Regions from separate parts of the Blautia stercoris genome, predicted to be linked through region 2. Evidence: a T-box and tRNA genes for the amino acid it is inferred to sense, from the RefSeq annotation. Region 2 holds a T-box; the other holds one or more tRNA genes.

Region 1 (16,209 bases), 370 kb from region 2:
CTTTATAACGAATTATTTATTTCCGTTACTACGTTTTCTCGTTAAAATTATACGACATTAAGTATTATTTTGCAACGTAATTACGAATAATATTAACGGCACAAAGCATTAGGAGGTGATTTTATAACTGACGTTTTAGAAAAAATTACATATTATAGGAAACAAAAAAATTGGACCGAATATCAACTTGCTGAACATTCTGGTTTAACTCAGTCTACGATTTCTTCATGGTACAGAAAAAACATGATTCCGTCGATTCCATCTTTAGAAAAAATCTGCAATGCTTTTGGAATCACTCTTTCACAATTTTTTTCTACCGATAATGATGATTTCACACTAACAAACCAACAAAAAGAATTATTAATTGAATCCAGCCATTTATCAGAAACTCAATTACATGCTTTAATTAATTTCTTTAAAACATTGTAAACACTAAAAAAAGCACATCATAAATCATCTCATTCGATGCATTTATAATGTGCTCTTTTTCTAATCTTTATTAACATAAAAAACTATCACATTTTTCTCATTCTCCCTCCCTTGCTACAAAATCACAACACCACATATCACGTTTTGTTCCAACACATTTAGTGACATTTCGTGATATTATGTAATCAACGTAGGTGACTATATGGGAAACTTTAATGGGGTTTTAAAATCTCTTCGTACAGCAAAAGGATTAACACAAATCGAACTTTCTAAAATGCTCAAAATTTCAAGAAGTACTATAGGAATGTACGAAAGCGGAGCAAGAGAACCTGATTTTAAAACTTTAGAATTAATAGCCGACTATTTCAATGTTGATACTAACTATTTAACAGGACGTCCCAACTCGAAAAAGACTTGTCTCTGCAATCGAGAAACTTCCTCTTGAAGGTGATATTAAAAAATTGCAAAATAGAGCTGGCTATCGACTTCGAGTTGGAGACTTTCGTGTAATTTTTGATTCAAATGGAGCAATTATAGATATTATAGATATAGGTAATCGAGGACAAATTTGTAAAGACTAACCATTTAAAGGAGTGTGATTATATGTCTAATGTAAAAGAAAGAATCTTTGGTGCTGTCACAATCATGAGTGAAAAGGATGCTGAGAAAATTTGGGAATTAATTCAAGCTACTTTTGCTTTAGGCAACGCAGAGGAAGTTCCAGCTGAACCAGAAGAAATTGAAGCGTTAGATGCTTATCAAAATGGAAACCCAGAATATCAACCATGCTATACTCATGAAGAAATGCTGAAAGAGCTTGGATTGGAGAAATAAGAAATTGATAAAATAAAAGCCCTTGAAAAATCAAGGGTTTTGCAATGCGGGCAACAGGACTTGAACCTGCACGGTCTCCCACTAGAACCTAAATCTAGCGCGTCTGCCAATTCCGCCATGCCCGCCTATGCAATTGTAAAAAAATAGGAACAAGCTTTTGCTTGTTCCAGTGAAGCATCGGGGATTCGAACCCCGGACAACTTGATTAAAAGTCAAGTGCTCTACCGACTGAGCTAATGCTCCATAATTTAGTACCTTGAACTGGGCTAGCTGGATTCGAACCAGCGAATGCAGCAGTCAAAGTGCTGTGCCTTACCGCTTGGCGATAGCCCAAGAACGCCTTACGGCTAAGGTGGATAGAGGGATTCGAACCCTCGGCCTCCAGAGCCACAATCTGGCGCGCTAACCAACTGCGCTATACCCACCATTATATGTACATTTCTGTACAAGCGTGCTTGAAGGGATTCGAACCCCCGACCCACGGCTTAGAAGGCCGTTGCTCTATCCAGCTGAGCTACAAACACGTACTCAGTATTGCATACTGAAAGCGGGTGATGGGAATCGAACCCACATATCCAGCTTGGAAGGCTGGTGTTCTACCACTGAACTACACCCGCATGGGTTTTCCTTTTTTAAAGGAAGTCGGGGTGACAGGATTCGAACCTGCGACCTCCTGGTCCCAAACCAGGCGCTCTAGCCAAGCTGAGCCACACCCCGAAGGTATTCTTTTTTTCCTTTTGTCTCAGGTTTTTTTTGCTCTTGCCCTGTGACAAGATATAATATACCACAGGGTTTTCTATATGTCAACGTTTTTTTTTAATTTTTTTAATTTTTTTTTCTTTCCATAAAATACCCGCTATTTTCCCTTTAAAAGCTTTAATTTACACTGTTTTATTTACAGCTTTCTAAATAGTAGATATCATAATGCGCAATTCCCTTTTCATCAATTTCCATAATTGCATAACTCGGTTTTCTTCCATGCTGTCTTGGGTAGGATAAACTTCCCGGATTTAAAACTGTAATCTCCGACTCGATTTCCAAGTCCGGTCTGTGAGTATGACCATATAATGCCACATTGCATCCTCTGGCAAGTGCTTCCTCTTTTAGCATACTGGTTTCTACAGAGACACCATAATAATGTCCATGTGTCATCAAGATACGATAATCCCCAATTGTGACAACTATCTCTCTTGGCAGTTCTGAAAAGAAGTCATTGTTTCCCGCAACAATATGTACCGGACAGGAAACTAACGCTTCAATATAATCTTCCTGTCCCTCTACATCTCCAAGATGCAAAAGACAGTCAATCTTTCCTACTTTTTCTACCACTCTCTCCAAATTCTCTTCATGGCCATGTGTATCGCTTACAATAAGTATCTTCATTTACCGAGTCCCTTCCTTGTATATAATATTATAGAAGTAATGGGGTCAAAGAAGTTTTGACCCCACTCTTTTTGAACTTTATAATAAACGTTCTCTCTCTAACAGTTCTTTCATCAATCGAAGTGCATTTCCTCTGTGGCTAATGCTGTTCTTTTCTTCCGGTGGGAGTTCTGCTGTTGTGCATCCACGTTCTGGAAGGTAAAAAATCGGGTCATATCCAAATCCATTTTCACCTTTCTCTTCATATCCAATAATGCCCTCTACCGTTCCTCTTACCACTAATTCTTTTCCATCCGGAAATACTGCTGCAATTGCGCACACAAACCTTGCTGTTCTCTTTTCGTCCGGCACACCTTCTAAACGGTCAATCAGACTCTTATTTTTAATATGATAGGACGTATCCTCTCCCATGTATCTGGCCGAGTAAATGCCCGGTTCTTTATTCAAATAGTCAATTTCAAGTCCAGAATCATCTGCAAGCACCATCTCACCTGCAAGTTTACAGATTGCTCTTGCCTTAATCAGTGCGTTTTCCTCAAATGTCTTTCCATCTTCTACAATATCTGCAGAAACACCTGCTTCTTTCATAGAAAGGATTTCAAGCGGAAGTGCACCTAAAATTTCACGGATTTCTTTCATCTTATTTTCATTGCCTGTTGCAAAAATCATTCGTTTCATAACTCTTTTTTATCCTCTTTCCTCTTATTCCATGGTTTTCTTTGGTTTTGGAGGCTTCGGTCCCATAAACTGATAGAAATAGGTTTTCATCATGCCGTTATAAATCTTGCGGTTTTTATCTGCTTCTCTTCCTATATAACGCTCTGCATCTTTATAAGCAGTAATCAGATACATAGACCAGGAATCAAGCTCTTTATAACGTGCTCCAATCGTTTCATACAATGCCGGAAGATTCTCTTTTTCTTCAAGACGTTCTCCATAAGGCGGATTCGTGATGATAAATCCATATTTTTTTGGATGGCTCAAGTCTTTTACATCTCTTTGTTGGAAATGAATCAGTTTATCTACGCCTGCACGTACCGCATTTTCTCTTGCATATTTTACAATCGTTCCATCAAGGTCATACCCCTGAATATCCGTCTGTACATTTAAATCCATGATATCCTGTGCTTCTTCTTTTACCTGATACCAGTATTTTCTTGAAATCAGGTTTTTCCAGTCCTCGCATAAGAAATTTCGATTGAGTCCGGGCGCAATATTTGCCGCCATCATCGCTGCCTCAATCGGAAATGTACCGCTTCCACAGAATGGGTCTACTAAAATGCGGTCTTTTCTCCACGGTGTCAGCTTAATTAAGGCTGCTGCTAATGTCTCTGTAATCGGTGCTTTGCTGATTGCCTGACGATATCCACGTTTATGCAGGGAAATTCCTGAAGTATCGATTCCTATCGTAACCTCATCTTTCATAAATGCCACACGAACCGGATAACTTGCGCCGTCCTCTTCAAACCATTCTACATGGTACACAGATTTCAAACGTTCTACCATTGCCTTTTTCATAATCGACTGGATATCAGATGGGCTGAATAACTGGCTTTTCACTGAATTTGCTTTCTTAATCCAGAATTTTCCATCCACCGGTATATAATTCTCCCATGGAAGTGCTTTTGTCTTTTCAAACAGTTCTTCAAAGGTCACTGCCTTAAACTGTCCGACTTTCAACAAAATACGCTCTGTCGTTCTAAGGAACATGTTTGCACGCACGATTGCCTCTGCATCTCCCGAAAATGTAACCTTTCCATCTTCTACTTTTATAATTTCATATCCTAAGTCTAAGATTTCACGTTTCATAACCGCTTCAAGACCAAAATGGCAAGGTGCAATCAATTCAAATTTATCCATTATAAAGTAATCTCCTTCACAACTTCTCCTTCAAAGCCACGAATGGAAAATACACCGTTTTCTAACACTGCATAAGTTGGAATATTACCTTCTTTTGGAATGGAAACAGAACCTGGATTTAAAATAGTATAAGTCTCTCTCTTTTCCGCACGCAGTACGTGTGTATGACCATGAATGAAAATATCACCATTCTTTAAAGGCGGAAGGTTATTTTCATTATAAATATGTCCATGACTTGCATAAATGGTACGCTCTCCATCCATGATAATGCAGTAATCTGCCATAATCGGGAATTTTAATACCATCTGGTCTACTTCTGCATCGCAGTTTCCTCTTACTACATATAAATCATCTTTTCTTTCATTGAGCAGGGCAATGACTTCCTTTGGGGCATAGTCCTTCGGTAAATCATTTCTCGGACCATGGTAAAGAATATCGCCAAGCAGAACCAGACGGTCTGCCTTTTCTTTGTCATAAGCTTCTAACATTTTTTTACAGTAATAAGCAGAACCGTGAATATCGGATGCAAACATGTATTTCATAGCTTTTTTCTCCTTTTTATGTACTTTTAGAGCCGGACCGGAATAGCAGAGAATCTCACAGACAAGATTCTTTGTTCTGTCTCTCCGGTCCATAAAATGTGCTCTTATTTATTTTTATTTATTTTACTATGCATCGGCGAAAAATACAAGTTAGAACCACTGTATGAATGGATTCCACCTACTACAGATTTTACCCGATATCCTTTCTTCATCAGCTCTCTGGCTGCCATCAGACTTGCACTTCCCCTGTCACAGTACAATATCATCAGTCCCTCTTTGGGCAGGTGCTCTAAAATTGTATTCTCTATTTCATCAAAATCTTCATAAGGAAGATTCAATGCTCCAAAATAATGACATTCCAGATACTCCTTTGGACTTCTCAAATCTATAATAAATACGACATCCTGTCGGTAATATTCATCCAATTGCTGTGCTGAAATTGTGTCGATACCAGCCATTTTATTTTTCCTTTTCTTTTATCTTATGTTGGAAATGTCAAAAGTGTAATTGCGTTTGTACCTGCACAAAAGATAAAACGCGGAAATGCTTATCTGCATTCAAAAACCTGCCATGCAAAATTCCTTTCACACAGCAGGTTCCTTGTTTTAGAACTTTTTTATTTTCTGTACGATTTAATATTCATACTCATTGGAAGCATTTTTATTATGCGTACAGTTTTTACTGTTATTTGCATTTGAATTTTTCTGTGTATTTTTTGAAGTCTGTGAATTTGACTGTGCAGCATTTGTATTACTGTTTGTTGAATTTGTCTGATTCTGCATACCCCCATTTTTCATATTGTTTGCGTTCATCCCATTATTTGTACTGTTCTGATTATTGTTTGAATAATTTTTAGCCATTTTACTGCCTCCTGATTTCATAACTGATTTTTGTTACAAACCTTAGTATTTCAAAAAGTTTAGAATTTATACATATTTTTTTCATTTTTTCTTTATTACTTCTTGTTTTTATCACAGTAACGTGCTATAATACTAATCAACGTATACTTTAATACATGAATACGATAGTACAACGCCTTAATCACGTGAATTGTTTTTTATTCACGTCAAACACACGCAATCATCTTACTATTATGATGTGCGTGTCAAAAAGTGAGTTTTGACACTTTAGAATGTGACAGAAGAAGGAGCTGATTCTCATGAGTGAATTAAAAGAAAAAATTAAAGAAGCCGTCAACAAACATCTTGATACGGCAATTGCTTTAAGCAAAGATTTAGCCGAGCATCCGGAACTTCCTTACCAGGAATTTGAATCCAGCCGAAAAATGGCAGAAATTTTAAAAGAAGCCGGATTTGAAGTTACCTATCCTTATGCCGGATATGACACCGCTTATTGTGCCAAACTTGATAACGGCGATGGTCCGTCCCTTGCACTTCTTGCAGAATACGATGCACTTCCGGAAATCGGACATGGCTGTGGTCATAACCTTCACGGTTCTCTCTCCGTACTTTCCGGTCTTGCTTTAATGGATTTAAAAGATAAATTCAAAGGAAAACTTTATGTCATTGGAACACCTGCCGAAGAAGAAAACGGTGCAAAAATCGGAATGGCAGAACAGGGAATCTTTGATGATATGTCAATGGCAGTTATGATGCACAGCAGCTCAGGCGGATATTCTCTTCCAGATATGGACGTTTTAAGCCTGCGCTGTTATGAAGTTGAATTCTTTGGAGAAACCGCTCATGCAGTTGCTGCTCCATGGAATGGCAAAAGTGCCCTCTCCGCTGCAAGAAAATTTCTTGATTTAATTGACGCAAGGCGGGAATGCTTCACACCGGATATTCATGTTAACTCGGTTATCTTAGATGGAGGAAAAGCTCCAAATATTATTCCGGACTATAGTAAAATACGAATGGAATTTCGTACTGCTTCCATGAGCCGATTAGAAAAAGTAGATGAAATGATTAAAAAATGTGCAAATGCCGCTGCAATGGCACTTGACTGTACGGTAACACTCACCTTTGGACTCTCTGATTTTGCAGATATGGTAAGAAATTATCCTCTGGAAAATAAAATAACCGAACTGATGGCAGGTTATGGATTAAAAGTAGGTGATGTACCACCGGCTTCCGGTTCTTCTGACGTTGGAAATATCAGCTACCGCTGTCCTGCAATGCAATCCATGCTTTCTATCACAGATGAAAATTTTGCACTGCATACCAGAGATTTCCGTGATGCCACATTAAAACCAAAGGCGCACGATGCAATGGCAAAAGGCGCATGTTGTCTGGCTGATTTATCTCTGAAAATATTTAATGACGATTCTTTCCGCAGTACTGTTTATGAAGCATGGCAGAAAGAATTAAAGAACAAACAATCTGACTAGCAGATGAGGAGGACTTGATTATGGGTACAGAAACGAAAAAGAAGAAAAAATTCAAACTTCCGCACATCTTCGTACTGCTGACAGCTATCATTGTTGTCTGTGCGGTCGCAACCTGGATTTTACCAGCCGGAGAATTTGACCGTCAGGTGAACGAAGCCGGAACGGAAGTAGTTGTTCCCGGAACTTACCACACCGTTGATTCTTCACCGGTTGGACCTTTTGAAACTGTAAAAGCCATTTACAATGGTATGTTAAACGGTGGCGGAGTTATCTTCTTCGTATTTATCGCTTACGCTGCAATCGGTTTAATTATCTCAACCGGAGCCTTTAACGGACTGGTTGCCGGACTTTTAAAAATACTTCAGGGAAAAACGAGGGCTATTATTATTCCGGTCTTTATTCTGGTTCTCGGCTGTGCTTCTTCTACCATCGGTGTTTTTGAAGAAGCTTTCCCATTCATTCCAATTTTTGTTGGAATTGCAATCGCCATGGGTTATGATGCTGTTGTCGGACTTGCAATTGTCGCTCTTGGTGTTGGACTTGGATACAGCGGTGCGGTTATGAACCCATTTACCGTTGGAATGGCACAGAGTATCGCCGGATTACAGCAGTTATCCGGTGCAGGATACCGTATTATCTGCCACCTTGCCATGATTGTTGTTGCTTCTATCTTTGTTGTCCGCTATGCCTTAAAGATTCAGGCTGACCCGACAAAGAGCCTTGTATATGGCGATGACTTCAGTCACTTAACCATTGATGCAAAAGAAGTAGAAAATCACCCATTTGGTATTCGTGAAAAATTAGTACTTGCCACTCTTGCTGCCGGTATCGCAGTCATTGTATGGGGTGTTAAAGTAAAAGGATGGTACTTTGAAGACTTATCTGCTGTTTTCTTAATCATGGGAATCGTAAGCTCCCTTATCATGGGATGGGGACCAAATACCATCGCTGAGAAGATGGCAGCAAGCTTTACTGATATCGCAGTCGCCTGTATGATGATTGGTTTCTCAAGAGGTATTCTGGTTGTATTACAATCCGGACACATCATTGATACCATTGTTTATGGAATCTCTATTCCACTGCACTACTTCCCATCCTGGGTTGCATCAGAGGCAATGCTCGTTGTTCAGACCTTATTAAACTTCCTGATTCCATCCGGTTCCGGACAGGCGGTTACAAGTATGCCGATTATGGCTCCTCTTGCAGACTTAGTTGGTGTTTCCCGTCAGGTATCTGTTCTGGCATTCCAGTTCGGCGATGGACTTTCCAACATTGTATGGCCAACCGCCATGGCACCAATCATGTGTGGAATCGCCGGTGTAAAGATTGAAAAATGGTGGAAATTCATCGTTCCAATCTTCCTTGTACTACTTCTTACACAGGGCATTTTAATTGGAATTTCAACTATCGTTTTCTAACGTCCGATACAATAAAACTTTAACCATAAATTCCAAAAGAGGCATTGAAATCATAAATTTCAACGCCTCTTTTTACGTTCTGTCAAACCTTTTTTTCTTTTTGTGCAATAAGACAATATTTGTCAACCTTCTAAAAAGAAAGCTGAAAAACATTGCTTTTTTTCCCTTTTTATATTATAATATCACTTGTAAAAAGAATTTACCCTTCAAAAATTTTTTTTACATTATAACCCCTTATTTAATTATTTATACTCCCCTCGGAGGTCTTGGTAGCTCCCCTATCAAGACCTTCTTTTTTTGTTCTTTTCTATTTTTTCTGAGTTTTCTGTGCCGTTTTTCTCTGCCCTTTCCGGCTTTTTATCAAGCGGATATTCACAATCTGCTGCGCCGCTTGCCTAATCGGTTAAAGCTTTTTCTGCAGATAAGATAATGCAAGCAGTACAGCAAGTACCGGCAGTACAATCGGAAGCAGGGCACTAATCAGACTGACAATCAATACAATCACGCAGACTGCAATTAAAATCCCGATTACCAGATGAATCTTCGCCTGTTTTGAGAGTTTAATCTGATTTTTGATACTCTCACTCGCCCAGTCTCCATCTGTCGTTCCATAGTCCCCTTCTGAGCGATTCTGCCGTCCATATCTATCCTGATACGCTGTTTGATTTCCATCAGAGCCATAAGTCTGCCCTGTCGTTTCAAATGCCTCTAAAAGCGTTTTTGCAATCAATCTCGGAGCTCCAAGCTTTGCCACAGCTTCTTTTTCTGTACAGCCCTTCTCCACTTCTCCCTCTATATACTGACTATAATATTGAACATTCTCTCTTACCAAAGAAGCCGGCATCTCTTCAGAAAGCGCTTCTTTTAGTGTTTCCAAAAATTCCCGCTTATTCATAATCTTTATCCTTTCCCGTTTTTAAGCATCTTAAAACACTCCACGGATTTTTTCTTTTATTTTCTCTTTTATGATACCATATCCTGTCAGAAAAAGAATGACCGTTTGGTGAATTTTTTATTAAAATGCAATAAAAAACGCTCTATAGAAATCCTTTTCAGACCTCTACTGAGCGCTTTTGTCAAGCGGATATTCGCAATCCGCTTTCGCTACTTGCTCATAACCAAATAGCTGCTACGCAGCTTATCAGAAGGGGCTTGCCCCTCCTGATACAAGCAAGTCCCCACCATTGCTTATTGCCTTTTACTATTGAAGCAGAGGACTTCCTTGATTTGGTTAAATTAAGATAAAATTGAACCAAGAGCTCCATAACCCACGATACACATAATTACCGTAGCCATGCAAAGCCCGAGTAAGATAGCCGGAACAGATTTCTTCAAATCAACTTCTAATAAAGAAGCAACCAAAGAGCCTGTCCATGCTCCTGTTCCTGGAAGCGGAATCCCTACAAATAAAACCAGTCCCCAGAATTCATACCGTTTTATCTGGTCACTCTTTCCCATCGCTCTTCTTTCCAGTTTTTCAATAAGCGGACAAAACAATTTTGTTTTCTTTAACCATTTAAAAATCTGTTTGATGAAAAGCAGAATAAACGGTATCGGAATTAAATTTCCAATTATACAGATTACAATCGCCTGCGTCATCGGAATCTTTAAAAGTGTTGCTAAGAGCAGTCCTCCTCGAAGTTCCAGAATCGGCACCATCGAAACAAGAAAAACGGCAACCTCCGGTGATAAAAAAGACGGCATATTTGCGGCAAACCAATGTACAATTGACTCCATTCTTTCCTCCTGTAACTTTCCCAAATGCATTTGTACTCTCTTTTTTACAGAAGTTACAAACGCATTCTTTTTAGTGTACCTATCAATGATACAGTACACTAGCCTAAAAATTCTTCGGCAAGTGCCTTGAATCCAGGCATGGAATTAATAATCGTTTCATGTGCTACGCAGTAAGCAATACGCACGTATCCAGGGCAGGCAAAAGAAGAACCCGGGACAATCAAAATATGCTGTTTCTTTGCAGCTTCGCAGAATACCTTTTCATCTGCAACCGGAGATTTCATAAATAAATAAAATGCTCCCTGCGGTTTGATACATTCAAATCCCATCTCTTTTAAACCATTATATAAATCTTCCCTGTTTCTGTCATAATATGGCACGTCTGCCTGTGCATCCAAACATTTCGCAACTGCTTTCTGCATCAGAGACGGGGCATTAACATAACCTAAAATACGTGTCGCAGTACCTGCGGCAGAAATAACATCCTCTGAATCCGCTGCCTCATCCGGAATAACAAGATAACCAATTCTCTCGCCTGGAAGAGACAACGACTTACTAAAGGAATAACCAATGATAGCATTTTCATAATATTTTGTCAAATACGGCACTTCTGCTCCATCATAAGCCAGCTCTCGATACGGTTCATCGGAAATCAGATAGATATCTGTACCAAATTCTTTTTGTTTCTTACGAAGAATTTCTGCCATTTCCTGAATGGTTTCTTCAGAATAGATAACTCCAGTCGGGTTATTCGGTGAATTTACAATGACAGCCTTTGTTCTTGCAGTCAGTTTTTCTTCAAGTTCTGTAAGATTTGGCTGGAAAGTCTCGGTGTTCGGGCTTACCACAACCAGTTTTCCATCAAAGTTTGAAACATAGCTGTTGTATTCTCCAAAATATGGAGCAATTGCAATGACCTCATCTCCTGGGTTTAATAATGTCTTTAAGATTACATTTAACCCCCCTGCTGCTCCAACTGTCATAATAATATTTTTTGCAGAAAACGCAGTATCAAATTTTTTATTGATGGATTCCGCTACTGCCTGACGCACATCCTCATATCCTGCATTGCTCATATATCCGTGCAGTACAATCGGGTCTTCTTTCTCTGCTTCCTCGATAATTGCCTCTTTTACCTGAACCGGTGCCGGCACATTTGGATTTCCAAGGCTGAAATCATATACGTTTTCTGCCCCGTATTTTGCTGCCATTATTTTTCCTTCTTCAAACATAGCACGAATTGCTGAGCTGTTTTTTACAAGTGCTTTCATTTTATCTGCTATCATACTCGTTTTCTCCTTTTTGTCGTCTCAAAATTTCGTTATTTTTTATTATAATCTTGTGTTAAAGGAAAATCAATGTTCTTCTTACTTAAGCCAAAAGAAAAAAGGACGCTGCTCTCCACAACGTCCTTTCTATCGTTTTTCTAAAAAACAGTTCCTACTATTTTCTTATCTGTGAAACAGAGAAAATCCCTTCTTTTCATACGGTTCTGTTTCTACAGAAGTCAACTGATAGCCAGTCTTTTCTACTACTTCTTTTAACTTTCCTTCATCTAATGCTTCTTCTGAAATCACTTCGGTCTGTTTTTTACTGTGAGAAGATGTTACCTTTTTTACATCAAAGTTATTGCGAATTGCATCATTCATGTGGCTTTCGCACATTCCACACATCATTCCATCGATTCCAAGTGTTGTTTTTACCATAGCTTTATACCTCTCTTATTTTTTATTTGATTGAAAGGACTTTATAGCCCTCTTTCTCCACATTTTGTTTCATGAGTTTCTCATCCACCGGTGCACTTAAAATAACTACCGCAGTTCCGGCTTCATGGCTTACTTTTGCCTCTTCCACTCCCTCAAGGCTTTCTAATGCCTGTTTGACTCTTGCTTCGCAGTGACCACACATCATACCCTTAATTTTCAAAGTCTTTGTTTCACCATCTGTCTGTGTCAGAGAAAGTTCGGATACGCTGACTTCATTTTTTAATTTTTTATCTTTTTTCGCGTCTTTTACCTTAAATAAATTCAATCTCAATGCATTTGATACGACACAGAAACTGGAAAGACTCATTGCAAATGCTCCAAACATCGGATTTAAGGTCCAGCCAAAAATCGGAATCCAGACACCTGCTGCAAGCGGTATTCCAATTACATTGTAGAAAAATGCCCAAAACAGATTCTCATGGATATTTTTCAAAGTTGCACGGCTGAGTCTCACTGCTGCCGGAACATCACTTAACCGACTCTTCATCAGTACCACATCGGCTGCGTCAATTGCAATATCCGTTCCTGCTCCAATCGCAATTCCGATATCTGCTCTTGTCAGTGCCGGAGCATCATTGATTCCATCGCCGACCATTGCCACTTTTCCTTTTTGTTTTAACTTACGGATCACACTTTCTTTTCCATCCGGAAGCACACCTGCAATAACTTCATCCACACCGGCCTGTGCCCCGATCGCTTTTGCTGTCCGCTCGTTATCTCCGGTCAGCATCACCACACGGATTCCCATATTCTGTAATTCTTTGACTGCTCTTGGGCTGTCCTCTTTTATGGTATCTGCCACGGCAATCATACCAAGCAGTTTCTGCTCTTTTGCAAAGAACAGCGGTGTTTTTCCTTCTTTTGCAAAATGCTGTGCCTGTTTCTGCATTTCCTCGGAAATTCCAATCTGCTCCTGCATAAATTTCATGCTTCCACCAAGCAGTTCTTTCTTATTATAAGATGCCTTTAAACCATTTCCCGGGAGTGCCTCAAATTCCTCTGCCTCTTCAAGCATCCATTTCTTTTCTTTCACTTTTTCCAAAATCGCTTTTGCAAGCGGATGCTCACTTTTTTGTTCCAGAATTGCCGCTTCTCTTAACAGACTTTCTTCATTTTCTCCATCTGCCGGATAAATATCTGTTACCTTTGGCTCTCCACTTGTAATTGTTCCGGTTTTATCTAGTGCCACAATCTGCACACGACCTGTTTCCTCGAGAGAAACCGCTGTCTTAAATAAAATACCGTTTTTTGCACCTATTCCATTTCCTACCATGATTGCAACCGGAGTTGCAAGCCCAAGTGCACATGGACAGCTGATAACCAGTACAGAAATGCCTCGTGCCAGCGCATATCCCACACTCTGTCCTGCAATCAGCCAGACAATGGTTGTAATGACTGCAATCGTAATAACTGCCGGAACAAACACACCGGAAACCTTATCTGCAATCTTTGCAATCGGTGCTTTTGTCGCTGCCGCATCACTCACCATCTTGATAATCTGAGACAAAGTTGTGTCTTCTCCAACTCTGGTTGCCTCACATTTAATAAATCCTGACTGATTGATGGTTGCCGCAGAAACCAAATCTCCTGTTTCTTTATCGACCGGAATACTTTCTCCGGTCAGTGCGGATTCATTGACTGCACTGTGACCCTCTAAAATTCTTCCATCAACCGGAATATTTTCTCCCGGACGAACAACGAAAATATCACCTTTCTGTACCCGGTCGATAGAAACCGTTACTTCTTTTCCATCTCTTACAAGCACGGCTGTTTTCGGTGCAAGTTTCATCAGACTCTTTAATGCATCCGTTGTCCGACCCTTTGATTTTGCTTCTAACATTTTTCCGACTGTAATCAGGGTCAGAATCATCGCTGCGGATTCAAAATAAAAATCCATCATATAATTCATAACGGCATCCATATTTCCATCTACCTGCGCTCTTGTCATTGCAAGCAGTACATAGACACTCCATACAAACGATGCCATCGAACCCATTGCCACAAGCGTATCCATATTTGGAGCTCTGTGCCATAAACTCTTAAATCCGCTAATAAAAAATTTCTGGTTAATCACCATGACAATTGCCGCCAGAATCATCTGCACAATTCCCATTGCAATGTGGTTGTCCTGAAACCATGCCGGTAAAGACCAGCCCCACATCATGTGTCCCATGGAAAAATACATCAATACCAGCAAAAATCCAACCGATGCAATCAGACGTCTCTTTAAAACCGGCGTCTCTTTATCTTCCAGTGCTGCCTCATCTGCTGCCAGCGTGTTCGCCTTTTTATCTGCTCCTTTTACAGATGCACCATACCCAGCCGCTTCCACTGCTGAAATAATACTTGCCGGGTCTGCACTTCCCTCTACTCCCATCGAATTTGTCAATAAACTGACTGAACAGGAAGTAACACCTGGTACTTTGGAAACCGCTTTTTCGACTCTGGCACTGCAAGCTGCACAGCTCATTCCGGTTACCGTATACTGTTCCATAACTTTTTTCAACTCCTCTCTCTGTTTTTCATTTCTAATTTACAGTTTGTAATTTTTACTTCATTAGTTTTTGCAAAGTAGCTACTAATTCATCCACTACTTCGTCTTTTCCTTCCCGAATATCTCTGACCACACAGGAATGAATGTGGCTTGCAAGCAGTTCCTTGTTAAATGCATTGATTGCTGCGCTCGCTGCTGCTGACTGTACCAGAATATCATTACAATACGCATCATTTTCCAACATTCCCTTGATTCCACGAATCTGTCCCTCAATTCTGCTTAGACGGTTGATTAATTTTTTTCGTTCCTCTTCCGAACGCATTGTTGTCTTTTTGCCACAACAACAGCCTCTCTTTTCTTCAGACATCTACATACACGCTCCTTTATAAGTTTCTATCGCCGTAAAACCACATGCCTTTCGGCGTGTGGTAGTTCGCATTGTACAACTATAGGATTTTCCAACTTCAAATACCCCCTGTGGGTATCTTCACTATATACCCCCACGAGGTATTTGTCAATAGAAGATTTTAAATTTTAATAAAATGAAAAAGACATTTATCTGCCTTTCAACAAATAAATGCCTTTCTCTTCTTAATTTCTAAAACCTATATTTAGTTCTCTACTTCAATTTTACGAATTGTTTTATTTTTAATTTCTTCCTTAATTGCACCGATGAAATCTGCTAAATCTTTTGCACCTTCATCTCCAAGGTAACGACTTCTTACAGATACCTTGTTTTCTTCCTCTTCTTTTGCACCAACTACCAGCATATATGGTACTCTTGCAAGACGAGCTTCACGAATCTTATATCCCATCTTTTCAGAACGCTGGTCTACGGAACAACGGATACCATTTTCCTTTAACTCTGCTTCTACTTTTGCAGCATAGTCATGGAATTTTTCAGAAATCGGAATCACACGCACCTGTTCCGGACATAACCAAGTCGGGAACATGCCGGCATATTTTTCAATTAACCATGCCAAAGTTCTTTCGTAACATCCCACAGATGTACGATGGATAATGCAAGGACGTTTCTTCTCACCATTTTCATCAATATAGTACATATCAAACTGTTCAGCAAGCAGTGCATCCCACTGAATCGTAATCATAGTATCTTCTTTTCCGTAAACGTTCTTTGCATTGATATCGACTTTTGGACCATAGAATGCAGCTTCTCCTACATCCTCTACGAATGGAATATTTAATTCCTGTAACATATTACGGATGTGTTCTTCTGTTTCATTCCAAACTTCCGGCTCGCCGATGTATTTTTCTTTGTCTTCCGGATCCCATTTTGACAGATGATAAGTTACATCTTCTTCTACACCAAGTACCTGTAAACAGTACTGAGCCAGTGCAATACAATCTTTAAATTCTTTTACCATCTGGTCTGGTCTTA
Region 2 (16,209 bases):
AAAAGCAATGTTAGTCAGCGGAGTAGGAGAATATTATCCGGATAAGATTTTAGTCGCCGGCTCCGGCATGGCAGGCTATGGAAGAAGCAACGAGATTGTGACAAGAAAAATCAATGAGCATTTTTATTTATGTGGGGATGCGCATACCGAACCGGTAAAGGGAAGAGGGCTTATGGCACCGAGAGTTGCAATCTGTGCAGCACATCAGGCAAATCTGATTACAGAACTGATTATCAGAGGCAAATAGAGAAGATAAAAAGAAAGTTAAAAAGAAAATAAAATAAGAAAAAATAGGATATAGAAAACCAGATGGAGGAAAACAAAATGAATAATGATACATTTACACTTGGGGGACATACATTTGAGTCTCGCTTTATTTTAGGTTCAGGAAAATATTCCCTGGATTTAATCAAAGCAGCAGTGGAAAAAGCAGGAGCACAGATTATTACATTGGCACTGAGACGTGCAAATGAGGGAGGAATGGCAAATATCTTAGACTACATTCCTGAAAATGTTACGCTGCTTCCAAATACATCGGGTGCAAGAAATGCAGAAGAAGCAGTGCGTATTGCAAGACTTTCCAGAGAACTCGGCTGTGGAGATTTTGTAAAAATCGAAGTCATCCATGATTCAAAATATCTGTTTCCGGATAACTATGAAACCATCAAGGCAACGGAAATTCTGGCAAAAGAGGGATTTGTCGTTATGCCATATATGTATCCGGATTTAAATGTGGCAAGAGAACTTCGGGATGCCGGTGCAGCGTGTGTAATGCCTCTTGGTTCTCCGATTGGTTCAAATAAAGGAATTTGCACAAAAGAATTTATTCAGATTTTAATTGATGAAATTGATTTACCGATTATTGTAGATGCAGGAATCGGTAAACCATCTCAGGCATGTGAGGCAATGGAAATGGGGGCAGCAGCAGTTATGGCAAATACTGCAATTGCAACAGCAGGTGACATTCCGGCGATGGCAGAGGCATTTAAGAAAGCAATTGAAGCAGGAAGAGCCGCTTATCTGGCAGGTATGGGACGTGTCATGGAAAAAGGAGCAAGTGCATCTTCTCCGCTTACCGGATTTTTACAGGATTAAGAGCGGGGGGAGAAAAAAGATGAGTACAGAAAACCATGTAAATGAGAGTATTTTAAATGATGAAATTAAAGAGTGGCAGAAGAAAAACCGTATCGACCACATGACTTATTTAAAAGGAATGGAAGTGCTTGAGTCCGATGTGCAGAAACAGGTCATTGATGCCATGAATGAGTATGACTATGAGAAATATACCGCAAAGGATGTAGAACGTGCCCTTGCGCATGAAAGCCGTACTCCGGAAGATTTTGCGGCACTGTTATCACCGGCAGCACTGCCGTATTTAGAGCAGATGGCACAGGCTGCAAAGGCAGAAAAAGAAAAACACTTTGGAAATGGTGTCAATATGTTTACACCGATTTATATTGCAAATTACTGTGAAAATTTTTGTATTTATTGTGGATTTAACTGCCATAACAAAATTAACCGCGCAAAATTAAATGCACAGGAAATCGAGAAAGAGATGGCAGCAGTTGCCAAAACAGGACTTCAGGAAGTTTTGATTTTGACTGGAGAAAGTCGAAAATATTCGGATGTGAAATACATAGGAGAAGCCTGTAAAATCGCAAGAAAATATTTTAAAGTAATCGGTCTTGAGGTTTATCCGATGAATTCTGATGAGTATGCTTATCTGCATGAATGTGGCGCAGACTATGTAACCGTATTCCAGGAATCCTATAATTCGGATAAGTACGAAACGCTGCATCTTGCAGGTCATAAACGAATTTTCCCATACCGCTTAAATGCGCAGGAACGTGCCTTAAAAGGTGGAATGAGAGGTGTTGGATTCGCCGCTTTGCTTGGTCTGGATGATTTCAGAAAAGATGCGTTTGCAACAGGTATGCATGCGTATCTGCTTCAGAGAAAATATCCACACGCAGAAATTGCATTTTCCTGTCCGAGACTGCGTCCGATTATCAATAATGACAAGATTAATCCGATGGATGTCCATGAACCACAGCTGCTTCAGGTAGTATGTGCTTACCGCCTGTTTATGCCATTTTCGAGTATTACGGTATCAACCAGAGAGTGCTCCCGTGTGAGGGATAATCTGGTCAATATTGCAGCAACAAAGATTTCAGCAGGAGTCAGCACGGGAATCGGAGAACACGTAGAAGAGATTGAGAATAAAGGAGATGACCAGTTTGAAATCTCGGATGGAAGAAGTGTGGAAGAAGTCTATGAGGCACTTCTTGATGAAGGACTTCAGCCGGTTATGAATGACTATGTTTATGTATAAAGAACAGGTAATAGCAGTTACGAACCGAAAACTCTGCCGAGACAGAGAAGCGTTTTTGTGTCAGATAAAAAGAATTTGCATGAATCAGCCTCATGCTGTGATTCTGCGTGAAAAAGACCTTTCAGAAAGTGAATATACAGCACTTTTGTTTTCGGTAAAAAAGATTTGCGAGGAGCATAAGGTAAGTTGTATTGCACATACTTATACGGAATCGGCACTTGAAGTCGGATGCACGAAAATTCATGTTCCGCTTGCTGTTTTAGAAGCAAACCCTGAGATTGCACAGAAGTTTGAAGTGACGGGAGTTTCTACACACAGCAAAGAAGATGCAAAAAAAGCGCAAAAGCTGGGTGCTTCTTATGTGACAGCCGGACATATATTTGCGACAACCTGTAAACCGGGACTTGAACCGAGAGGAACGGCATTTTTAAAAGAAGTGTGCGATGAGGTGGAAATCCCGGTGTTTGCAATCGGGGGCATGAAAACAACGAGGGAATGTGTGGAGGAAATGCGAAAACTGGGCGCTTCAGGAATTTGTGTCATGTCTGAGTGTATGAAATGGATCTGACTGCGTAAAAGAAATTTCAGCTTGCAAGAACGTACAAAATATGCTAAGATTCCATCGAAAGCAGTATTATTTGAAATAAGAAAAGCGATGAAGAGAAATAGTAGATATTAGTCCTATGTACAGAGAGAAGCCGGTTGGTGGAAGGCTTTGATAAGATGGTATCGAACCGGTCTTGGAGCTGCAGGTTGAAATTGAGCCGGAAATTTGTCAGGCATAAGAAAGTAGACACTGTCGGAAGTCCCCCGTTAAAAGGAAATGATATCGAGGAAACTCTGTATCTATGAGTGTGGGAGTAATCCTGAATTCAGGTGGTAACACGGATGAATATTCGCCCTGAACTGATTGAAGAAATTTGTCAGTTCAGGGTTTTTTATTTCATTAATTAATTTCATTTTTTGTTGAGTTTAAAGATTTTTTAGGAGGAAGTAAATATGAAGTTAAGTAAACTTGTAGGAGACAGATTTAAAGAAAGACCGTCTGATTGTGTTATCGACAGTCATGCACTGATGGTAAGAGGCGGTTACATGAAGTATGTGGCAAACGGAATTTATTCCCAGTATATGCCGCTTCGTCGTGTATGCCAGAAAATTGAAGCAATTATCCGTGACGAGATGGATAAAATCGATGGACAGGAAGTACAGTTTCCGGTTGCCCTGCCGGCATCTTTATGGGAAGAATCCGGAAGATATGAAAGCGTTGGAAGTGAACTGCTTCGTTTCAAAGACAGAAACGGAAGCAAAATGGTACTTGGTATGACCCATGAAGAGGCAGCGGTTCAGTTAGTAAGAGAATATGGACAGACTTACGCAAAATATCCATTTATGATTTATCAGTTCCAGACAAAATTCCGTGATGAAGCACGTCCAAGAGCCGGTCTGATCCGTGTACGTGAATTTACTATGAAAGATGCGTATTCTTTCCACACATCTCAGGAAGATTTGGAAGAATATTATGACAAATGTTATCATGCTTATGAAAGAATTTTTGCGAGAGCCGGAATTCCGGAAACAATCGCAGTTGCATCTGACTCTGGTATGATGGGTGGAAGCCTTTCTCATGAATTTATGCTTTTGACTCCGGTTGGAGAAGATTCCATTGCAGTATGCCCGGAATGTGGTTACAAAGCAAATGTAGAGGCAGCAGAAAACATTGTAGAAAATGAAGCTGAAGAATATCAGGAATTAAAACTGGTGAGCACTCCAAATATGCATACAATCGAAGAAGTATGTGAATTCTTAAACAGCTCAGCAGAAAAATCCTGTAAAGCGGTAGTATATCAGAAAAATTCCAATGATGAATACGTTGTATTATTTATCAGAGGGGACTTGGAAGCAAATGAAACAAAACTGACAAACTTCTTAAAAGAAGAAATTCATCCGGCAGAAATTACCTTAGAAAGTGGATTACATCCAGGATTTATCGGACCTTACAAGATGGATGCAAATGTAACTGTTTTATATGACAGTTCTTTAAAAGGTGGATGCAATCTTTGCTGTGGCGGAAATCAGGATGATTATCATTACACAGGGCTTTGTATGGAAAGAGATCTTCCGGATGCAGAATATCATGATTTCGCAAAAATCGTAGATGGCGGAATCTGCCCATGTTGTAAGAAAAAAGCAATCAAAGTATCAAGAGGTATCGAAGTCGGAAACATTTTCCAGCTCGGAACAAAATATACGAAGAGCATGGGAATGAAATATCTCGATAAAGACAGCAAAGAAAAATATCCGATTATGGGATGTTATGGAATTGGTGTCGGCAGACTTGCTGCATCTGTCTGCGAAGCACATCATGATGAGTATGGTCCAATCTGGCCAATGACAATTGCTCCATGGCAGGTTCACCTTTGCTGTGTACGTCCGGACAATGAAGAAATCAAGAACTATTCAGATGGTTTATATGAACAGTTACAGAACGCAGGAATTGAAGTACTTTACGATGACAGAAAAGTAAGTGCCGGTGTTATGTTCAGCGATGCTGACTTAATGGGTATTCCGGTTCGTATCATTGCAAGCCCGAGAAATATGAAAGAGGGATGCTGTGAAGTGGTAACAAGAGATAAATCTGTAAGAGAAAAAGTAGCATTAGAGGATGTATTTGCAACTGTTCAGAAAATGGTACAGGAAGCACTTGCAAGATAAGTTAACCGAATGAAAGAGTGAAGTGGATTGTGAATATCCACCGGACAAATATAAGAAATTAAAAAAATGAAAAAATATATCGATGAAGCATTATATGAATACAGCAAAGGAGAGGTTTATCCATTTCACATGCCGGGGCATAAGCGCAGCTTCTGCCCTGAGACATTAAAAAATCCTTATGAAATTGATATTACCGAGATTACCGGATTTGATAATCTGCATCATGCGGAGGGAATTCTCTTAGAAGCACAGAAACGTGTTGCAAAGTTGTACCATGCAGATAAAAGCTTTTATCTGATAAATGGAAGTACCGCCGGGCTTTTAAGTGCAGTTTCAGCATGCACCAGTGATGGGGGCAGTATTTTGATGGCAAGAAACTGTCATAAAGCTGCCTATCATGCAGTTTATTTAAGACGTCTGCATGCACATTATTTATATCCGGCTGTGTTTGAAGAGACAGAATTAAACGGTGGAATTACACCGAAAGCGGTAGAAGAAGCTTTGAACGTCTGTCCTGAGATAGAAGCAGTACTGATTACTTCGCCATCTTATGACGGAATGGTGTCTGATATTGCTGCAATTAGTGAGATTGTACACGCACATCAAATTCCGCTGATTGTAGATGAGGCACATGGAGCTCATCTTCGTTTTTCAGATACATTTCCAGAGTCTGCACTTGAAAACGGCGCAGATATCGTAATCCAGAGTCTGCATAAAACTTTGCCTTCATTGACACAAACTGCCCTGCTGCACACGCAGGGCAGTCTTGTATCTGAAGAACGGTTGAAGCGGTTTCTTTCAATTTATCAGAGCAGTAGCCCGTCTTATGTTTTTATGAGCAGTATGGATGCCTGTATCCGACTGCTGGAGTCTTCTTCGGAAGTGTTATTTAAAGAATACACGGTACGATTAAAGGAGTGCCGCAGAAAGCTTTCTGATTTGAAGCATCTGCATCTGGTCAAACCGGATGAAGTAGTCGGGAAAAATGGCGTCTATGATATGGATTGTTCTAAAATTATTATTTCAACAAAGGGGACTTCTATTGATGGAGAGATGCTTCGGGAAAAACTGCTTGATAAATATCAGTTAGAAATGGAAATGACCGCTCCGTCTTATGTGCTGGCACTTTCAAGCGTGATGGACAGTGAAGAAGGATTTGCACGGCTTGCAGGTGCACTTTTGGAAATTGATTCGGCATTTGATTCTGAGATGAAAAATCAAATAAAGGAGAAAGCGCAGACAAAAATTGAGTTTACAGATAAAGATGCAATATGTACCATTGCAGAGGCGATGGATGCAGACTGGGAAGAAGTGAATTTAAAAGAAGCAGAGGAAAGAGTGAGTACAGAGTTTGCGTATCTTTATCCACCGGGGATTCCGTGTATTGTGCCGGGAGAAAGGGTAACAAAAGAGCTGATTGAAAAAATAGAGAACTGGAAAATGCAGGGGCTTGAAGTACAGGGATTGATTGATTATCATGCACAGAAGATTCGTGTGCAAAAAAGGTGAATTATGGGAAAAATATTTTATATCATGGGAAAAAGTTCTTCCGGAAAAGACACCATCTACCGAAAGCTTCAGGAATCAGAGAATTTAAAGCTTGGAAGACTGGTGCTTTATACTACTCGCCCGATTCGTGACGGAGAAAAAGAAGGACAGGAATACCACTTTGTAGATGAGGCAAAGTATTTTGAATTTGATAAAGCAGAAAAAGTGATTGAAGCAAGAACCTATCAGACAGTTTACGGACCGTGGACTTATTTTACAGCAGATGACGGTTCGGTTGATTTAAGCAAAACCAGTTATCTTGCCATTGGAACGCTTGAATCCTATCAGAATCTGAAAGCATATTATGGAGTAGCGTCGCTGTGTCCGATTTATGTGGAGGTGGAAGATGGGGAGCGTCTAAAACGTGCCATTGCAAGAGAGGAAACCCAGAAAGAACCACATTATGAGGAACTCTGTCGTCGTTTTCTTGCCGATGCGGAGGATTTCTCGGAAGAAAAATTAGAGCAGGCAGGAATTGAAAAACGATTTTTTAATAAAAGTTTAGAGACGTGTCTGAGTGAAATAACAGCATATATCAAAAAACGCTTAATAGAATCTTAATAGAAATGTTAGAGAAGGAATTATTGAGTGCATTTCAATCGTGTGGTATAATGAGAACATATTCGAAATGGTATCACGTTATCATTTTGAGACATACAAGACATTATTAGGACAAGGTGGGTGATTGCAATGCAGGAAGTTGAAAAAGTATTGGGACACGAAGAGGTAATCCGTCATTTGCAGAATGCAGTTGAGAAGGAACAGGTTTCACATTCTTATATTTTTGCAGGAGAAAAAGGAAGCGGTAAAAAACTTCTGGCAAAATTATTTGCCATGACATTGCAATGCGAGGAACATAAAAAAGAGCCGTGTATGCATTGCAGTTCCTGTAGAAAAGCAATGAGCCGGAATCATCCGGACATTATCTATGTGGAGCATGTAAAGCCGACTTCGATTGGTATCGAAGAAATCCGCGAACAACTGGTTTCGGATGTGGAAATCAAACCGTATACCGGTCCTTATAAAATTTATATCGTAGATGAAGCGGAGAAGATGACGATACAGGCTCAAAATGCTCTGTTAAAGACAATTGAAGAACCGCCGGCTTATGCTGTGATTCTGCTTTTGGCAAACAATAATACCGGACTTTTGCCGACGATTACTTCAAGATGCGTGACACTGAATTTTAAACCGGTGCGCGATGAAGTCATTCGTAAGTATCTGATGGAAGAACTGCATGTACCGGATTATCAGGCAGATGTCAGTGTGGCATTTGCACAGGGAAATGTAGGAAAAGCAAAACAGATTGCAACTGCAGAAGATTTTACAGAAATGATGGATGCGGCTTTCCGTATCTTACGTCGTGGAAGCGATATGGAAGTTTATGAAATGGTAGATGCACTGAAAAACCTTTCTGAACAGAAACATACGATTTATGAGTATCTGGATTTGTTTTTAGTATGGTTTCGAGATGTGTTGTTATTTAAGGCCACCAAAGAAATGGACAGTCTGGTTTTTAAAGATGAATACAATTTTATTAAAGAGAGAGCAGATAAGAGCTCTTATGAGGGACTTGAGAATATTATCAAGGCGATTGAGACTGCAAAAGCGCGTCTGCAGGCGAATGTTAATTTTGACTTAACGATGGAACTATTGTTCCTGACAATCAGGGAGAACTAATAAATGACAAGAGTAATAGGAGTCAGATTCCGTAACGTGGGAAAGATTTATTATTTTTCACCGAAGGATTTTGATATTTGTGTTGGAGACCACGTAATCGTGGAGACAGCGAGAGGAGTGGAATACGGGCATGTCGTGCTTGCTCCGAGAGATGTGGAAGATGAAAAGGTGGTACAGCCTTTAAAAGAAGTAATCAGAATTGCGACTCCACAGGATGACAAAAAAGAAGAGGCAAACCGGAAGCGTGAAAAAGAGGCGTATCAGATTTGTTTAAAGAAAATCAGAGAGCACGGACTCGAGATGAAACTAATTGATGTCGAGTATACCTTTGATAATAATAAAGTATTATTTTATTTTACCGCTGATGGAAGAATTGATTTCCGTGAGTTGGTAAAAGATTTGGCAGCTATCTTTAAGACAAGAATTGAACTGCGCCAGATTGGTGTGCGTGATGAGACAAAGATTTTAGGTGGAATCGGAATCTGTGGACGTCCGCTGTGCTGTCACACTTATCTTTCTGAGTTTGCACCGGTATCCATTAAGATGGCAAAGGAACAGAATCTGTCGTTGAATCCGTCGAAAATTTCCGGTGTATGTGGACGACTGATGTGCTGTCTGAAAAATGAGGAAGAAACTTACGAAGAATTAAATCGCAAACTTCCGGGAATCGGTGACAGAGTGACCACCGCAGATGGTTTAAGAGGAGAGGTGCACAGTGTCAGCGTGTTAAGACAGCTGGTAAAAGTTATTGTTGATGTGGATGGCGAAAAAGAAATTCGGGAATATCCGGTGGAAGACTTAAAATTCAGACCGCGTCAGAAAAAAGAAAAATTCCGCCTCAGCGATGAGGAAATGAGAGCTTTAAAAGAACTGGAGAAGAAATAAATGAAAGACAAGAATGAACGTCTTGATGACCTTCAAAATGGCTATATGCTCTTTCAGAATCCGAAACAGTTCTGTTTTGGGATAGACGCTGTCCTTCTTGCCTGGTTTGCAAAAGCCAAGCCGGGTGAGAGGGTACTTGATATGGGGACGGGCACAGGAATCGTCCCTATTTTAATGAAAGCAAGATATCCGAAAGGATATTTTACAGGACTGGAAATCCAAGAAGAAAGTGCAGAGCTGGCAAGAAGAAGTGTCGCATATAATAAACTGGAACAGGATATTGATATCGTAACCGGAGATATCAAAGAAGCAGGTGCAGTGTTTGGCGGCGCTTCTTTTGATGTCGTAACGACAAATCCTCCGTATATGATTGGGAGTCATGGACTAACCGGAGAAAACAGTGCAAAGACGATTGCAAGGCATGAGACGTTGTGTACACTGGATGATATCATAGCTCAGGCAGCGAAGGTGCTTGTGCCAAAGGGAAGATTTTATATGGTGCACCGGCCGTTTCGTCTGGCTGAAATTATGTCGGTTATGGTAAAATATAAAATTGAGCCAAAGAGGATGCGTCTGGTACAGCCTTATGCAGACAAAGAGCCAAATCTGGTCTTAATTGAAGGACTGCGTGGAGGAAAATCACGGATTGAAGTGGAACGCCCATTGATTGTGTATGAAAAAACGGGTGTTTATACCGATGAAATTCTTGATATCTACGGAAGAAATCATGAGGAAAAATTATGAGTGGAAAATTATATTTGTGCGCAACTCCGATAGGTAATCTGGAAGATATGACGTTTCGTGTGGTGCGCACATTAAAAGAAGTGGATTTAATTGCGGCGGAAGACACCAGAAACAGCATTAAGCTTTTAAACCATTTTGAAATCAAAACACCAATGACCAGTTATCATGAATACAACAAGATTGATAAAGGGCATTATCTGGTAGAACAGTTATTAGAAGGAAAAAATATTGCGCTGGTTACGGATGCCGGAACGCCTGGGATTTCCGACCCGGGAGAAGAACTGGTTGCGATGTGTTATGAGGCAGGAATTGAAGTAACATCCCTTCCAGGTCCGGCAGCCTGTATTACAGCTTTGACTTTATCCGGACTTTCTACACGGCGCTTTGCGTTTGAAGCGTTTTTACCGTCTGATAAAAAAGAAAAAAAGAAAATATTAGAAGAGTTAAAAACAGAGACTCGAACCATGATAATGTATGAAGCACCACATCGTCTGCTTCGTACCTTGGAAGAATTATTTGAAACCCTTGGAGATAGAAGGCTTACCGTGTGTCGGGAACTGACAAAGAAACATGAGACAGCATTTGTGACAACCATTTCAGAAGCCCTTAAGTGGTATGGAGAACATGAACCAAAAGGGGAGTGTGTACTTGTAATCGAAGGAAAGAACCGAAAAGAAATGGAAGAAGAAGCCCAGAAAAAATGGGAAGAGATGCCGTTAGAGGAACATTTAGAACATTATATGCAACAGGGAAACGACAAAAAAGAAGCAATGAAAAAGGTGGCAAAAGACAGAGGAATCAGCAAACGTGATGTATATCAGGCACTGCTGAAAAAGGAATAAAAATGAAGCAGATGGATAAAAAAGACTTAAGCAAAAAGGCAAAAATATGGTTCGAAAAGGCAAAAGAAGCCTTAAAGAAACTGGAATTAAAGAAAAAATATGAGTTGTTTAAGGAAAAGCTGCCGGAGGATAAAAAAGCAAGAACAATTATTCTGGCAGATATTGTATTAGTGGTTTTATTGATTTTTACACTGCTTCTGGTAGGATGTAAAAACCTGTTGACCGGAGGAAAGAAGCAAAAAGAAGAGACAGCCATTTCAGAAGAAATGGAAAAAACAACAAAACGGAAAAATAAAACGGTAAGTTTTACCATTAGTGCAGTGGGAGACTGTACATTTGGAACGGATGAAAATTTTGCTTATGAGGGCAGTATGCCGGCAAAATATGATGAGGTTGGAGATTTTAATTATTTCTTTGAAAATGTAAAATCTGTTTTTGAAGAAGATGATTTAACAATTGTAAACTTTGAGGGTACGCTGACAGACAGTACAACCCGTGAGGATAAACAGTTTGCGTTTAAAGCAGATAAAAGCTATGCGGAAATTTTAACAGATGGCTTTGTAGAGGCTGCCAATCTTGCGAATAATCACAGTAAAGATTATGGTGAACAGAGCTATAACGATACGATGGATGCACTTGATGAAGCCGGAATTACGAATTTTGGTTATGACAGGGTTGCAATCAAGAAAGTAAAAGGCATCAAGGTTGGTCTGGTTGGTACTTACGTATTGGCAGATGGTCTGGGCGTGAAAGATTCCATGGAGAAAAATATTCAGGATTTGAAGGATGAGGGCGCACAGGTTATCATTGCGAGTTTTCATTGGGGAGAGGAAAAAGCAGAGTATCCAAATGATGTGCAGGTAGAACTTGCGCATGCTGCAATTGATGCAGGAGCAGACTTGGTGCTTGGACATCATCCACATGTACTTCAGGGAATTGAACAGTATAAAGGAAAAAATATTGTATACAGTCTTGGCAATTTCTGCTTCGGTGGAAATATGTATCCATCTGATATGGATACCATGATTTTCCAGCAGACTTTTACTCTAAAAGGTGGAAAACTGCAGGAAGATAATGTGACAAATATCATTCCATGCAGTGTTTCTTCGGTAGAGGGCTATAATAATTATCAGCCGACACCGGCCGCAGGAGAGAAAGAGACGGAAATCTTAAATAAGATAACCCAAAGAAGTCAGGGACTTTCTAATGAAAATACAGAAGAATCTGATTCGGAAAATGATAATAGCGATTCTGATGAAAGCTATGATGATTCGGAAGATGATAATAGCGGTTCTGATGAGTATGATGATTCTGACGAGTAATATTCCGATTCCTTCTTGTATAGAATAAAAAGAAGAGTCAAAACAGGATAAAAGTATGCTGAATCTTTTATGGGGAGCTATGATGCTCATCGGCATTCTGTATGGCGCAGTGACAGGAAGGCTTGCGGAAGTAACGGATGCAGCGTTGTCCTGTGCTAAAGAAGCGGTTGCACTTTGTATTGCGATGTCCGGAATTGTAGCGATGTGGATGGGAATCATGCAGATTGCGAGAAGTTCGGGGTTAATCGATAAGATGACAGAGAAAATGCAGCCGCTTTTGCATTTTTTATTTCCTAAAATACCAAAAGAACATCCGGCAATGGAATATATTTCCGCTAATGTCATTGCAAATTTTTTAGGGCTTGGCTGGGGTGCAACACCTCTGGGATTAAAAGCAATGGAAGAACTTGCAAAACTGGAAGAAGAACGAAAAGGGAAAAAACCCAAATCCGCCAGCAATGAAATGTGTACATTTTTGATTTTAAATATTTCATCATTACAGTTGATACCGGTCAATGTTATTGCCTATCGAAGCCAGTACGGAAGTGCAAATCCGGCAGGGGTGACAGGTCCGGCAATCGTGGCAACATTTGTCAGTACGCTTGTGGCAATATTGTTTTGTAAATGGATGGATCGATAAAAAAGCAGTCTGCTTAAAATTTAACCAAATCAAGTAAGTCCCCTGCTTCAATTGCGAAAAGCAATAAGCAGGGGTGAGGACTTGCTTGTATCAGGAGGGGGGCAAGCCCCTTCTGATAAGCTGCGTAGCAGCTATTTGGTTATGAGCAAGTAGCGAAGCGGATTGCGAATATCCACTTGACTGCAGACTGCTTTTAGTACATTATTCTTCTTTATGTGTGCTGAAGAATTGTTTCTGGCGGATATAGTAATAAATAATAAACAGGATAGATGTGACACCCCAGGAGATCGGATAACACATCAGAATAATTTGGATTCCTGAAAAATGCGGGACAACAAAGAAAATCCATAAAATACGAAGTACGCAGACACCGCCACAGGTCATCAGCATGGGAATCATAACATCTCCAATACCACGGAGGGCACTTGAGAAGATTTCAATAAAGATAAATAAAACATAGCTTGGTGCAAGTAAGGAAATAATTTCCATTCCGACTTTGATAACGCCGGCATCCTGTGTAAAGAGCCGGAAGAGATATTTTCCAAAGAAAATCAAAATCAGGCTTACAAGCAGAGAGGCAGCAAGGTCCATCAAAAGACAGACAGTTACGCTTCGTTTCATCCTTGAATACTTTCCAGCACCATAGTTTTGTCCGACAAACGTTGCAATCGAAACCGAAAATGCACCGGAAATCATCCAGTAGAAGGCGTCCATTTTTCCGAATGCAGTATAGGCTGCTATTGCATCTGTTCCCAGATGATTTAAAGAGGACTGAATAATGATATTGGCAATATTGTACATCATAGATTGAAAGCCTGCCGGAAGTCCGATTGTAAGAATAGAGAAAAGCAAAAATCGGTGCAGGCGGATTTTTTTCGGTTCAAGCTGATACATTTCTTCTGGTTTCATCAAAGCACGAATTACCAAAATGGCACTGACAGCCTGAGAAAATAAGGTTGCAAGGGCAGCGCCGGTAATGCCAAGATTAAATCCGACGACCAGAAAAATATCCAAAAATACATTAATAAAGCAGCAGACAATCAGATAATAAAGCGGTCGTTTGGAGTCACCCATGGCACGCAGAATAGCCGAACCAATATTGTAGACAAAGACAAAGAAAATTCCGGCAAAATAAATACGCAGATAAATGACAGAACCGGTCATTACATTTGACGGAGTATTCATAAACCGGAGCATAGCGGGAGCAAGTAAAATTCCAAATACGGTGATTATGATGCTTCCGATAATGGCAAGGGCTGAAGCTGTATGCAGTGCCAGATTTAATTCTTTTTTATTCTTTGCGCCATAGTAGCGTGCAATGATGACGGTTGCACCGGAAGAAAGCCCGACAAAGAATCCGACAACGAGATTGATTAGCTGTCCGGAAGAGCCACCAACACAGGCAAGCGCTTCTTTTCCGACGAAGCGTCCGACAATAATGGCATCGGCAGTATTGTAAAGCTGTTGAAATAATGTTCCGAGCATAATCGGAAAAAAGAAAAGCAGAAGCTGTTTCCAGATAACACCCTCCGTAATTTGATTGACAGCAGAAGTTTTTTGTTTCATGACTACACCCCCTGGTTAAAAAAATAAATCAATCTGCTACTTACATATATAGCATACAATTTCACGAAAGTCGATATCATGTTTTACAAATTTTTGGCGAAAATGTGGTATAATAGACACAAGAATTTTTTTGAAAGGTGATGTTAAGTATGGAGGTAAAATTACGAGTAGCAGACCCGGCCGGAAATATCACAATTTTTGTTACCAGTCCGGTGGAAAGAAATTTATATGCAAAGGTTGCAAATGAACTGTTAGCAATCAAAGAGTTCCGTGGAGAACAGGTTGGTTTCATTGAAAGACATGAAGATGGAAGCAGTCACATGGAAATGATGGGTGGAGAATTTTGTGGAAATGCAACCAGAAGTTTTGGCTATCTGCTTGGAAAGGAGCAAGAGTCAAAGGACGCCTACAAAAAGACGGTAACTGTAGATGTCAGCGGTTCTTCTGAAAAACTTGACGTGGAAGTAGATTATGAGGCAGGAACAAGTAAAACCATGATGCCGCTTCCTGAAAAAATAGAAGAAGTGGAAACTGCTCAGTACGGAAGCTATCCAATGGTTGTCTTTGACGGAATTAATCATGTAATTGTAAAAGGTCCAAGAAGAGAAGATGCGTTTGTACAGGCGGTGCTTGAAGCTGCAATGGCAAAACATAAATGTGATGCGTGTGGAATTATGTTCTTAGAGCCAAGTGCAGATGGAATGGAAAAACGTTACCGGATGACACCGGTTGTCTATGTAGAAGAAACAGGTTCTCTTGTATGGGAAAGCAGTTGTGGAAGCGGAAGTATGGCAACGGCGGTTTATTTAAGCAAACAGAAGAATGATGGAAAATATGTTTATATTTTAAAACAGCCAGGGGGAATTATTGAAGCAACGGTCGTAAAGGAAAATGGAAAAACAGTAGAATGTAAAATGGGCGGACCGGTTTCTGTTTCATTAGAAAAAACAGTTGAGGTTAAGGTCTGATTAATGAAGAGGTATCGTCTGTGTAATCCGTTTCCATCAATCGAAAAAGAAGGCAGTCTTTCTTATGGGGGAAATCAGAATTGGAGCAGTTCTAAGACCATTCGCAAATGCGGATGCGGAGTGATTGCAGGAACGGATTTATTGTTGTACCTTGATTTAAATAAACAAAGATGCAGAACAAAGTTTTTTGAAGAAGTGCAGGATTCAAACGGAATTATCGAACGGGAACAGTACTTAAAGTATGTCCATAAAATGAGACGAGATTATCTTCCGCTGATTCCACACTTTGGTATGCCGGGATGGGTGCTGGTAGTGGGTTTAAATGCTTATTTGGCAAAATATCACACCGGCTTGACTGCAAGCTGGGGATTTGGGCGCAAAAAGTTATGGAACCGCATGAGTGCCATGCTGTCCCATGATATTCCGGTTATTTTATCCATTGGTCCGAATCTGCCATTTTTCCGGAAAAAAGAAAAACTGAATCTGTATCAGAAAAACAGTATGGGAAGCTATCTTTCCTCGAATAAGGTATCTGCGCATTTTGTGACAGTCACAGAGATGGACGAAGAATGGATGCGGGTTTCTTCGTGGGGAAAAGAGTACTATATCAATAAAAAAGAGTATATCGGCTATATGACAAAGTATAGCAATGCATTATTTTGCAATGTGTGTTACATACGAAAGCGGAAATAGCTGAAAAAATTCAAAAATCTAAAAAAATTATACATTGCATTTTTCTTGATTTTGGTATATCATCCTAATCATAACAATCGACAAAAAATTAACGAGCATAAGAAAAGCGGAGGAGTATACCATGAAAGAGCAAATCATATCCTTTAAGACAGTAGAAGAAATTAAAGAATTTGTAGGAGCAGCCTGTAATTGCCCGTTTGATATCGACGTGGTAAGCGGAAGAATTACAATTGATGCAAAATCAATTCTCGGAATGTTAAGTGTGAACTGGCAGGAA

The links. The T-box of region 2 lies ahead of ACYQ2D_RS08190 (proline--tRNA ligase). A T-box ahead of a tRNA ligase gene usually reads a tRNA of that ligase, here a tRNA-Pro.
Region 1: it has a tRNA-Pro gene. The T-box ahead of ACYQ2D_RS08190 (proline--tRNA ligase) is inferred to sense a tRNA for this amino acid. The anticodon was not compared.

The regions. Positions count from the first base shown of each region.
Region 1 covers NZ_BAAHYF010000001.1:1,308,700-1,324,908, forward strand. The annotation lists gene ACYQ2D_RS06265 (helix-turn-helix domain-containing protein) at 145-429, shown strand; gene ACYQ2D_RS06270 (helix-turn-helix domain-containing protein) at 632-874, shown strand; gene ACYQ2D_RS06275 (hypothetical protein) at 1,033-1,263, shown strand; tRNA gene ACYQ2D_RS06280 (tRNA-Leu) at 1,309-1,388, opposite strand; tRNA gene ACYQ2D_RS06285 (tRNA-Lys) at 1,434-1,506, opposite strand; tRNA gene ACYQ2D_RS06290 (tRNA-Gln) at 1,525-1,596, opposite strand; tRNA gene ACYQ2D_RS06295 (tRNA-His) at 1,615-1,688, opposite strand; tRNA gene ACYQ2D_RS06300 (tRNA-Arg) at 1,714-1,787, opposite strand; tRNA gene ACYQ2D_RS06305 (tRNA-Gly) at 1,810-1,880, opposite strand; tRNA gene ACYQ2D_RS06310 (tRNA-Pro) at 1,906-1,980, opposite strand; gene ACYQ2D_RS06315 (metallophosphoesterase) at 2,155-2,646, opposite strand; gene ACYQ2D_RS06320 (XTP/dITP diphosphatase) at 2,725-3,324, opposite strand; gene ACYQ2D_RS06325 (THUMP domain-containing class I SAM-dependent RNA methyltransferase) at 3,349-4,506, opposite strand; gene yfcE (phosphodiesterase) at 4,506-5,048, opposite strand; gene ACYQ2D_RS06335 (rhodanese-like domain-containing protein) at 5,153-5,506, opposite strand; gene ACYQ2D_RS06340 (hypothetical protein) at 5,681-5,908, opposite strand; gene ACYQ2D_RS06345 (amidohydrolase) at 6,208-7,395, shown strand; gene ACYQ2D_RS06350 (YfcC family protein) at 7,416-8,813, shown strand; gene ACYQ2D_RS06355 (DUF1700 domain-containing protein) at 9,217-9,708, opposite strand; gene ACYQ2D_RS06360 (COG2426 family protein) at 10,050-10,550, opposite strand; gene ACYQ2D_RS06365 (pyridoxal phosphate-dependent aminotransferase) at 10,649-11,836, opposite strand; gene ACYQ2D_RS06370 (heavy-metal-associated domain-containing protein) at 12,002-12,256, opposite strand; gene ACYQ2D_RS06375 (heavy metal translocating P-type ATPase) at 12,279-14,810, opposite strand; gene ACYQ2D_RS06380 (metal-sensing transcriptional repressor) at 14,866-15,177, opposite strand; gene thrS (threonine--tRNA ligase) at 15,422-16,209, opposite strand, start outside.
Region 2 covers NZ_BAAHYF010000001.1:1,682,609-1,698,817, reverse strand. The annotation lists gene thiF (sulfur carrier protein ThiS adenylyltransferase ThiF) at 1-247, shown strand, start outside; gene ACYQ2D_RS08205 (thiazole synthase) at 325-1,095, shown strand; gene thiH (2-iminoacetate synthase ThiH) at 1,115-2,332, shown strand; gene ACYQ2D_RS08195 (thiamine phosphate synthase) at 2,313-2,900, shown strand; T-box leader at 2,979-3,239, shown strand; gene ACYQ2D_RS08190 (proline--tRNA ligase) at 3,332-5,044, shown strand; gene ACYQ2D_RS08185 (aminotransferase class I/II-fold pyridoxal phosphate-dependent enzyme) at 5,111-6,553, shown strand; gene ACYQ2D_RS08180 (nucleoside/nucleotide kinase family protein) at 6,557-7,153, shown strand; gene holB (DNA polymerase III subunit delta') at 7,283-8,272, shown strand; gene ACYQ2D_RS08170 (PSP1 domain-containing protein) at 8,276-9,157, shown strand; gene ACYQ2D_RS08165 (tRNA1(Val) (adenine(37)-N6)-methyltransferase) at 9,158-9,901, shown strand; gene rsmI (16S rRNA (cytidine(1402)-2'-O)-methyltransferase) at 9,898-10,743, shown strand; gene ACYQ2D_RS08155 (CapA family protein) at 10,746-12,065, shown strand; gene ACYQ2D_RS08150 (nucleoside recognition protein) at 12,121-12,705, shown strand; gene ACYQ2D_RS08145 (MATE family efflux transporter) at 12,907-14,271, opposite strand; gene ACYQ2D_RS08140 (histidine racemase CntK family protein) at 14,421-15,239, shown strand; gene ACYQ2D_RS08135 (hypothetical protein) at 15,243-15,932, shown strand; gene ACYQ2D_RS08130 (HPr family phosphocarrier protein) at 16,054-16,209, shown strand, end outside.